One region of the Rhizobium sp. ZW T2_16 genome, then DNA from elsewhere that is predicted to be linked to it. Evidence: predicted binding sites of a transcription regulator. Region 1 holds the regulator's gene; the other holds the start of a gene.
The links. Region 1 encodes PhoB, which activates phosphate uptake and scavenging genes when phosphate is short. Its sites were predicted from a motif close to TGTCATNNANCTGTCAT; they were not measured.

Region 1 (5,413 bases):
GCATATGCTGATCGCGCATTCCGGAGATCAGGTCGCCGGCCGGCACCTTTGCCTTGATGCCGAGCAACAGGCCCTCGCCGCGAATATCCTCGATCACGGTCGGGAAACGATCCTTGAGCGCAGCAAGGCCCTGACGGAAGACGAGTGCGACATCGCGAACGTTTTCCAGGAAACCGTCGGCGAGCACGATATCAAGCACCGCATTGCCACAGGCCATGGCCAGCGGGTTGCCACCATAGGTGGTGCCGTGGATGCCGGGCTTCATGCCGGATGCGGCTTCTGCCGTTGCAAGGCATGCGCCGAACGGGAAGCCGCCGCCAATACCCTTGGCGATCGCCATGATGTCAGGGGTGATGCCGGCCCATTCATGGGCAAAGAGCTTGCCGGTACGGCCGACGCCGGTCTGAACTTCGTCGAGGATCAAAAGAAGACCCTTTTCGTCGCAGATGCGGCGCAGCTCGCGCATGAATTCCTTCGGAACCGGACGCACACCGCCCTCGCCCTGGATCGGCTCGATCAACAGAGCGCCGGTGTTCTCGTTGATCGCAGCGTTCAGCGCATCGAGATCACCGAAGGGCACCTGATCAAAACCCTGAGCCTTGGGGCCGAAGCCTTCCATATATTTTTCCTGGCCGCCGGCTGCGATCGTTGCGATCGTCCGGCCGTGGAAGGCACCTTCAAAGGTGATGATATGGAACTTTTCCAGGTGCCCCTTGGAATAGTGATAACGGCGGGCCGTCTTGATTGCGCATTCCAGCGCTTCCGCACCCGAATTGGTGAAGAAGGCCTTGTCCGCAAAGGTTGCGTCGACCAGACGGCGCGCCAAGCGCTCCTGCTCCGGGATTTCATAAAGATTGGACAGATGCCAGACCTTCTCGGCCTGCGATTTCAGCGCTTCGACCAGATGCGGATTGGCATGGCCGCAGGACGTGACAGCGACACCCGCACCGAAGTCGAGATATCGCTCGCCGCTTTCCGTCACAAGCCAAACGCCTTCGCCACGCTCAAAGCGCAGCGGGGCCCGGGCAAAGGTGTCGAAAAGCGCAGATTCAGCCATGGCGGCTCACTCCTAATGCATCCGATTGCGGATATTCAAAAAATCAAAATGCCGCCCTCGGGGCGGCCGCGGCACTATCGCCACTCATCCATGTGATGTCAATAAAACTCACGGAAATCTGGGGCTTCAAGGCATTTTGCTGCAAGGACGCAACCCTGCCGACAGCTGTGACAAAAATGACTCTCCCGGAAAGCAAGTTGGGGAAAACCGGGAAATCGATTCGTGGCGATTCCGGGGACTCTTGTCACGGAGTCTGCGGACCTCTAGGTTAAAGATCAATTACTAGACTGCATGCGGCGGAACTAGTCACCAAAAGCATAGATATAGTGCCTGTTGCGAGATGTATCGCGCGACATTGGTGAGGGATTCTGCATGCCACCAACGTTCAAAGGCGGAGAACGGGCATGAACTGGACGGACGAGCGCGTTGAAAAACTGAAAAGGTTGTGGTCGGAAGGCTTGAGCGCCAGCCAGATCGCCGCACAACTTGGAGGCGTAAGCCGCAATGCCGTGATCGGCAAGGTCCATCGCCTCAACCTGCCGGGCCGCGCAAAGGCGGGCGGCACAATCGCGACGAACCGTACGGCAAAGCGCCCAGCAGCAACTACTTCCCGTCCCCAGCAGACATTCGCCACCCGTCCGGCAGCACGCCCGGTCGCCCGTCCGGTCGGCGCAACCGCGCTCAAGGAAGAGGTCGAGTTCGAGGCTTCGCAGGAACTGGTCTACCGTCCCGCTTCCAACGTTGTCCTGCCGATTTCCCGCAAGCTGGCGCTGACCGAATTGACCGAACGCACCTGCAAGTGGCCCGTCGGCGATCCGCTGACGGACGATTTCCACTTCTGTGGCTGTGAGTCCCCGGATAATTCGCCTTACTGCACCTACCATGCGAAGCTCGCCTACCAGCCGGTCAACGAGCGCCGCCGTCCGAGCGCTGCACGGGCGTAAAGTTCGGCACCATAAACAACGATCAAGCGGGCTTCGGCCCGCTTTTTTGTTTGCCGTGCTGCGGGTTCTGCAAGGCAGCCTTGCCCGCCTGCGCCTTGCCTCCTGCGCCACAAACACCTATCTGAAAAGGCGTGAGGACGACCTCCCCCAGAATGGGCATTGATGCCGGGACGACCCGGATAACCCAATGGGGTATAAAATGCGCACGACACGCGACCGTATTCGTCACGCAATCAGCTTCGAAATCATCGGGCTTGCGATTTTCACACCGCTCGCCTCTTTCGTCTTCGGCATACCGGTCGAACATATCGGTGTCGTCGGGATCGTTTCGGCAACGCTGGCGACCGGCTGGAACTATCTCTACAATCTCGGCTTCGACCACCTGATGCAGACGTATCGCGGCGGTACGCAGAAAACCATGGCGCTGCGCGTTGCACATGCCGTGCTGTTCGAACTCGGACTGCTGATCGTGCTCATGCCGTTCATCGCTTGGTATCTGGGCGTGAGCCTGATGCAGGCGCTCGTGATGGATATCTCGTTCGCCCTGTTCTACCTGGTCTATGCGTTCTTCTTCAATCTGGCCTACGACCGGATCTTTCCGCTGCCTGAGTGGCAGGAAGAAGCCAAGGCCTGAAATGCTTCAGCCCGAGGCGGATGACCGCACTCGGGCTGAGAAACCTGCATTCCAGATGCTATCCCGCGTATCAGGATTCCATCGAATAGCCGGCACCGCGAACGGTGCGGATGACATCCTGCATGTTGGAGAAGTTCAGCGCCTTGCGCAGGCGGCCGACATGCACGTCGACGGTGCGTTCGTCGACATAGATATCGTGGCCCCAGACGCCATCCAGAAGCTGGGAGCGCGAGAAGACGCGGCCAGGCGAGACCATGAGGAATTCCAGGAGACGGAATTCGGTCGGGCCAAGGCGTACTTCACGGCTCTTGCGATGAACGCGATGGGTCTCGCGATCCAGTTCGATATCACCGCATTTCAAGACGCTGGAGAGAACCTCGGGCTTGGCACGGCGCAACATCGCCTTGACACGCGCCATCAGTTCCGGCGTCGAGAACGGCTTGACGACATAGTCGTCGGCACCGGTCGCCAGACCGCGAACACGTTCGCTTTCCTCGCCGCGCGCTGTCAGCATGATGATCGGCAGGCGCTCGGTCTCTGGCCGCATGCGCAGGCGCCGGCACAATTCGATGCCGGAAACGCCTGGCAGCATCCAGTCGAGAACCAGAAGATCCGGAGCACGCTCCTGAAGCCTGATTTCGGCCTCATCACCTCTCAGAATGGTTTCGACCTCGTAGCCTTCGGCTTCGAGATTATAACGGAGGAGGACGCTGAGCGCCTCCTCGTCTTCCACGACCGCAATTCTCGGCTGCATACTAGATACACTCCATCAGACAGGCAAAATCAGTCAGCAATCGCGCCGACGGTGTTCGCCGTATCGTCCTTGGGACGCTCGCCTTCCGGCACAGCACCCGTCGTCATGTAGTAGATGGTTTCCGCGATGTTGGTCGCGTGGTCACCGATACGCTCGATGTTCTTGGCGCAGAACAGAAGATGCGTGCAGGTGGTGATGTTGCGCGGATCTTCCATCATGTAGGTCAGGAGTTCGCGGAAAAGCGACGTGTACATGGCGTCGATTTCTTCGTCGCGCAGGCGGATCGCTTCTGCCTTTTCGGCCGAACGGCTGGCATAGACATCCAGCACTTCCTTGAGCTGTACAGCCGCGAGATCGGAGAGGTGTTCCAGACCGCGGGCGAGCTTGCGGGGAACGCCATGGCCCTGAACCGCAATGACGCGCTTGGCGGTGTTCTTGCCGAGATCGCCGACGCGTTCCAGATCGGCTGCGATGCGCAGCGTCCCGATGATTTCGCGCAGGTCGGCAGCCATCGGCTGACGCTTGGCGATAGTGACGATCGCCTTGTCCTGGATCTCGCGCTCGGCGTGATCCAGGATCACGTCGTCGGAGATAACCTTCTGGGCCAGGGCAGAGTCACCATTGACCAGGGCGCGCACGGCATCGCCGCACATCTGTTCCGCAAGGCCACCCATTTCCGAGATGCGGCGGCGCAGATACTTCAGTTCTTCGTCGTAGGCCGACAGGATATGACTTGATACCATCTCTTTGTCCTCAAAATCCGTAGCAGCGGGCAACAGGCAACGGCCAATCAGCCGAAGCGGCCCATGATGTAATCCTGGGTGCGCTGGTCATCCGGATTGGTGAACATCTTGTCCGTGTCGTTCTCTTCGACCAGCTGGCCAAGGTGGAACATGGCGGTACGCTGGGATACGCGGGCGGCCTGCTGCATCGAGTGGGTGACGATAACGATCGTATAGTTGGCGCGCAGTTCGTGGATCAGTTCCTCGACCTTTGCGGTGGCGATCGGGTCGAGCGCCGAGCAGGGTTCGTCCATCAGGATGACTTCCGGCGAAACTGCAACCGCACGGGCGATGCAGAGACGCTGCTGCTGACCACCGGAGAGACCGGTCCCGCCTTCATGAAGACGATCCTTGACTTCCGCCCAGAGGCCGGCGCGCTGAAGGCTGGCTTCGACGATCTGGTCCATATCCGCCTTGTTGCGGGCCAGACCATGGATGCGCGGGCCGTAGGCGATGTTTTCATAAATCGACTTCGGGAACGGGTTCGGCTTCTGGAACACCATGCCGACGCGGGCGCGAAGTTCCACGACATCGATTTCCTTGTCGTAGATATCATCTTCATCAAGGGTGATCTTGCCGGTGACGCGGCAGCCCTCGATCGTGTCGTTCATGCGGTTGAGCGTGCGCAGGAAGGTCGACTTGCCGCAACCCGAGGGGCCGATCAGCGCCGTCACCGTGTTTTCGCGGACATTCAGGTTCACGTCGAAAAGCGCGCGCTTCTCGCCGTAATAGACTGATACGTCCTTGCCAATCATCTTGTACGCGACTTCATTCATCTTCTTGTCCAGCGCCTTCTCAACTGCTGCTTCTGACAACATATTCATTGTGTCGATCTCCTACCAACGGCGTTCGAAGCGCCGACGCAACAGAATTGCACCAACATTCATGACCACGAGGAACAGGAGCAGGATGATGATCGCTCCCGAAGTTCTTTCGACGAAGGCGCGTTCCGCCTCGTTTGCCCACATGTAGATCTGCACCGGCAGTGCTGTCGACGGATCCATCGGCGTCGTCGGATAGTTGGCGACGAAGGCGACCATGCCGATCAGGAGCAGCGGTGCGGTTTCGCCGAGAGCATGCGCCAGGCCGATGATCGTACCGGTCAGGATGCCCGGCATGGCAAGCGGCAGGACGTGATGGAAGATGGTCTGCATCTTCGAGGCGCCGAGGCCGAGAGCCGCCGCACGGATCGATGGCGGAACCGCCTTCAATGCAGCGCGGGTGGCGATGATGATCGTCGGA
Region 2 (5,413 bases), on a different contig from region 1:
CCCGGTCTTGACATGCGCGGCTCAAAGGGAAAGGAAGGTTGAACACCGCACGTGAACGGACCAATGATCGAAACAACCGCAGCTCTTCAAGACGCCTGCGCCAAGCTGGCGCAATCGGATTTCATCACCATCGACACGGAGTTTCTGAGGGAAACGACGTTCTGGCCGGAACTCTGCCTCATCCAGATGGCAAGCCCGGACCTGGAGGTTCTCGTCGATCCGCTGGCAAAAGGGCTTGATCTTGCGCCCTTCTTCGAGCTGATGGCGAACTCCGCGGTGGTGAAGGTTTTCCATGCCGCACGGCAGGATATCGAAATCGTCCATCACCTCGGCAAGCTGGTGCCGCATCCGATCTTCGATACGCAGGTGGCAGCCATGGTCTGCGGTTTCGGCGACAGCGTCTCCTATGACCAGCTCGTCAGCCGCATCAAGAACGTCCATATCGACAAGTCATCCCGCTTCACCGACTGGAGCCGCCGGCCGCTTTCGGAGAAGCAGCTCGATTATGCGCTGGCCGACGTCACCCATCTCAGGGACGTCTATCTGTTCCTGAAAGAGCAGTTGGATCGCGAAGGCCGTGCCCTGTGGCTGACCGAGGAAATGGCGATCCTCGAAAACCCGTCCACCTACGACCTGCACCCGGACGACGCATGGCAGCGGCTTAAAGCCCGCCTGCGCAAACCGATCGAACTTGCCATCCTGAAATTCGTCGCCGCATGGCGCGAGCGGGAAGCCCGCAGTCGCAATGTGCCGCGTTCGCGCGTCTTGAAGGACGATGCGATCTACGAAATCGCCCAGCAGCAGCCGAAGGATAACGAAGCCCTCGGACGCCTGCGCACCATCCCCAAGGGCTGGGAGCGCTCGGCCTCGGGAACCGCCATCGTCGAAGCGGTCAATGCCGCGCTCGCATTACCGAAGGCCGAGATGCCGCATCCGCCCAAGCACGCCCACGTGCCCGAAGGCACGGCTGCCGCTGTCGAACTGCTCAAGGTTTTGCTCAAGCTCATCTCCGACAAGCAGGGAGTGGCAGCGAAGGTCATCGCAAATACGGATGATCTCGAAAAGATCGCTTCCGAAGGCGAGAATGCCAACGTGGCCGCTCTCTCAGGCTGGCGGAAAGAACTTTTCGGCGATACCGCACTGAAGCTGATCGAAGGCGGCGTAGCGCTGCGCTTCGTCGACAAGAAGGTCGAGGCGGTCGAGCTTTAAGCTCTGACGCCTGGACACTCCCGCCATCAGGGATGCATCTTCGCTCCCTTGGTGATCTTGTCGACCAGCTTCCTTTCCGCTCTCAGCGCGATGCCGACCAGCTTGGCATCGTCAGGGCCAAATCGCGAGAAGACCTCGCGATTGGCAGCATCGTGACCGGTCGCGAACATCTCTTCGATGTAGGCTGATGTGATGACTTCGCGCTCCAGAGAGCGCTTGTGGATTACACGCAGCGTCTCCTGATCGGAGCCAAGCACAACAATCGGCTGAATCGATAGCGGATTATAGACATTATCCACCATGTCCCGGTATGCTTCGCCAATGATCGCCGGTGACTGAGCGATAATGCCGCTCGTCAAAAATGCGGTAACGTTGAGCTTCTGCCAAGTGGCAAGGTCCTCGCGGACAACAATCGCGATCTTGGTATCGAACATGCAGGAAAACTCCATTCGGGGTATCGAAAGAGCAGAACACTTAGCGGCTGCCGGTACAGGCGGTCTTGAACGTTCGTGCAAAGGGCAATTTCGCGACGGGATGCGCGTTGCCACGCCGAGCCGGGGCGTCGAACGTATCGAGGCGCGCTTTCACGGAAACGGCTTTTCACCACACCGCCACGATACCTATGCGCTGGGGCTGACGCTTCATGGCGTGCAGACTTTTCGTTATCGTGGCGCGGAACGTTTCAGCAATCCGGGCAATGTCATCGTACTGCATCCCGACGAAGTGCACGACGGTGCGGCCGGTACCGATGACGGGCTGATCTACCGGATGATCTATCTGCCGCCCGAACGGATCGGGGCCGTTGGCGGGCATCGAAGCGCCCTGCCTTTCGTCGGAAATCCCGTCGTCGCGGATGCCGGCCTCTGGCAAGCGCTCGCCGATATTCTTGGCGATCTGGATCATGAACCGGATGACCTCGCGCTCGACGACGCGGTGATGCGGATCGCTACCAGTCTCACGCAACAGGCAAGCATACCCCGCAAGGGAGTGACTGCTACGGCTCGGATTGCGGTCCTCTCCGCCCGCGATTTCATTGAGGATCGCTGCAGCGAGGCGGTGCGTTCGGAGGATCTGGAGGCAATTACCGGCATCGACCGCTACGAACTGGCTCGGCAGTTCCGCCGGCTGCTCGGCACCAGCCCGCACCGCTATCTCGTCATGCGCCGACTGGAACAGGCCAAAAGGCTGATGTCGATCGGTACCGGGCTTGCCGAAACAGCAGCCGCCGCGGGATTTTCCGATCAGGCGCATTTTACCCGGCACTTCCGCAAGGCCTTCGGCATGACGCCGGGCCGCTGGAACGAATTACGCACCGGATCGCGATAATCGCGTGCAAATCTACGGCGATTTGGCCCGTCGAGAACTCCAGTCATCAAATCTTCATCACACCATCACCTGCCCGTCATGCGGGCATTCTATCGACGCTCGCATGTTTAATGCGAAACGATCAGGTGTTTCATGACCAAAACCTTTATCACTTCCGTTGCCATGGCCGCTCTGCTTGCCGGCTCCGCATTCGCGGACGACAAGGAGTTTCCGGCCAAGCTCGCCGGCCAGGCGATCCTGCCCGCGAACACAATGACGACTGCTCCATCAGATGCACCTGCGTTTCTGAAGACCTCCGGCAAGTTCACGACAGCGGGCAAGCGCGTCGAGAAACTCGGCACGGTCGACGGCAAGGACGGCGCTCGTGTTACCGATGTGAAGCTGCCGCTCGATGGCCAGCCGATCCAGGGCTTTTCCGGCATCAAGGCAATGGCTGACGGCACGTTCTGGACACTGTCAGACAACGGTTTCGGCTCCAAGGCAAATTCTTCCGACGCCATGCTCTTCCTGCATCAGGTAAAGTTCGACTGGGCCACCAACAAGGTGGACGTCGTCAAGAATATCTTCCTGTCCGACCCGAACAAGATTGCTCCCTTCCCGATCGTCATGGAAGGCTCCGAGAAGCGTTACCTGACGGGCGCCGATTTCGACATCGAGTCGATCCAGCCGGTTGCCGACGGGTTCTGGCTTGGCGAGGAATTCGGCCCCTACCTGATCAAGGTCGATGCGCTCGGCCAGCTGACCGACGTTATCGCCACGGTTGTCGATGGCAAGCCGGTGAAATCTCCTGACAATCCGACGCTTTCCATGCCGGCCAATCCGGCCGCCAAGATGCCGGTCTTCAACCTGAAGCGTTCTGGCGGTTATGAAGGCATGGCAATGTCGAAGGACGGCTCCAAGCTTTACGGCCTGCTGGAAGGCCCGCTCTTCCTCGAAGACGGCAAGGTCGAACAGGTCGATGGCCGCACCGCGCTTCGCGTCATCGAATTCGATATCGCCTCGAAGAACTGGACCGGCCGTTCCTGGCTCTATCCGCTGGCGGAAAAGGGCGTTGCGATCGGCGACTTCAACATGCTCGACGCAACGACTGCTCTCGTCATCGAGCGCGACAACGGCGCTGGCTCGAAGGACAAGGCCTGCGCCGATCCGAAACAGCCGAAGCCGGATTGCTTCGAGGCTCCGGCTGAATGGAAGCGCGTCTACAAGATCGAGTTCAACGATGCCAATGTCGGCAAGGCCGTCCGCAAGATCGGCTATATCGACCTGCTGAATATCCAGGATCCGGACAACAAGAAGAAGGTTGCGGGCGGCAAGGCCGGCATCTATGACATGCCCTTCGTGACGATCGAGAATGTCGATCAGGTCGACGCCACGCATATCGTCATCGGCAATGACAACAACCTGCCCTTCTCTGCCGGCCGTGCAGTCGACAAAGCCGACGACAACGAGTTCAGCCTGCTGGAAGTCGGTGAATTCCTGTCTGCAAAGTGACGGCGTTCGACACACTGATTGCAAAGGCGTCCGGTCAAACCGGGCGCCTTTCGCCGTTCGTCAATCCTGGATCACCATCTTCTGCTTCGCAATACCAGCCCAGCTCAAGCCGTAAACGCAGATCACCACGACGACGAATGCCGCAATCTGATAGACTTCGATCCGGTCCCCCAGAACGACAAAGGCGACAGCCATTGTCAGAGCCGGCCACGGGGTGGTGATCGAGCTTGCCAGCGACACGTCGATATGGCGTACGGCGTAGAACCAGATCATCAGCTCCAGGTAATAGACCAGTCCCATCAGGATCGAGATCGGCTGGAACAGTGCCCCCACAATATTGCCCATTCCGGGCACGGTGTTTGCCGGGATGAGGATCAGGGCGAGGAAAACGGTTGAAATGGCGACCCGGAAAAAGGTTACCTGTGCCGGCGTTATCGGCGTTCGTCCCAGTTCCTCCTTGATCAGAACATGCGCGATGCTCCACAGAAACGGTACGCCAAGCGACAGCAGAAACCAGTAGGATATCCCCGCCATCCGGAATGTGCCCGCGGTGGCGATATAATAGAGGGCGATGCACAGCGCCGATGTCAGGCCCAGTTCAAGCAAGTTTTTGCGGCGGCCAAGGAAGATCGTTTCAACGAGGATTGCAAAAAGCGGGTAGGCCTGCAGCGCTATGGCAGCATTGGCGGCACCGGCCTTTTCGGTACCAAGCACGTACAGATAGGTGGAGAGCCCGAACATCATGCCCGTGATCAGGCCGACGACAGCGACACGCCTTGCCTCACGCGGCGGCATGCTTGCGCCGAAAATACCCTTTTGTCCGCTTCTTCTTTCAAGCGCGAAAACAGGCGCCGCGAAGATCGTTTGCCAGAGCGACAGGGCGAAGGCAAAAGTCAGCGCATCGATGGCGACAGGGCGACTATTCGAAATGACCGGCATGATGCCCAAAAGAACAAGGCTGCCGAATGATAAAACCACCCCTTTGGCCGCAGACCGCTGAAACATTCCCTCAACCTTTGAAAAAGCATAGTGGCCGAAAATCATTGCACCCTTTGGTTGATTCAAGAAAATGAAATTGCCTATCTCGGCCAATTTGCCGCTGCACTAGGCATACCGCCGTCATCCGCGGCAACGTTTTCCGAGATCGCCCACTACTCACCGATGCTGTGCATGTTGTCTCCTCTCTGCCGCCCCTATCATCACGTGTAGTTGCAATACCTTTTTTTGGCTGCGGGACGAAGTGACTGTCGCAATCAGTCCTTCCCGTGCGTCCTTCGGGCATCGATCCGGCAAAACAGGAGGAAACGACCATGCCGAGCACGATCAAGTTGCACCGCGTCCTGGCAACCAGCCCTGAGAAGATCTATCGTGCCTTTATCGAGGCCGA

Region 2: ACI3K0_RS08910 (esterase-like activity of phytase family protein) is a predicted target of PhoB. The motif match lies at 2,577-2,593, and genes of this name have one in related genera.

Annotation. Positions count from the first base shown of each region.
Region 1 is NZ_JBJDRG010000003.1:172,036-177,448, forward strand. Features, by position in the region: gene ACI3K0_RS10750 (aspartate aminotransferase family protein) at 1-1,057, opposite strand, end outside; gene ACI3K0_RS10755 (GcrA family cell cycle regulator) at 1,462-2,001, shown strand; gene ACI3K0_RS10760 (PACE efflux transporter) at 2,201-2,635, shown strand; gene phoB (phosphate regulon transcriptional regulator PhoB) at 2,706-3,389, opposite strand; gene phoU (phosphate signaling complex protein PhoU) at 3,419-4,132, opposite strand; gene pstB (phosphate ABC transporter ATP-binding protein PstB) at 4,180-4,995, opposite strand; gene pstA (phosphate ABC transporter permease PstA) at 5,008-5,413, opposite strand, start outside.
Region 2 is NZ_JBJDRG010000002.1:679,053-684,465, reverse strand. Features, by position in the region: gene rnd (ribonuclease D) at 64-1,209, shown strand; gene ACI3K0_RS08920 (DUF2000 family protein) at 1,236-1,643, opposite strand; gene ACI3K0_RS08915 (AraC family transcriptional regulator) at 1,744-2,535, shown strand; gene ACI3K0_RS08910 (esterase-like activity of phytase family protein) at 2,668-4,026, shown strand; gene ACI3K0_RS08905 (DMT family transporter) at 4,087-5,031, opposite strand; gene ACI3K0_RS08900 (SRPBCC family protein) at 5,337-5,413, shown strand, end outside.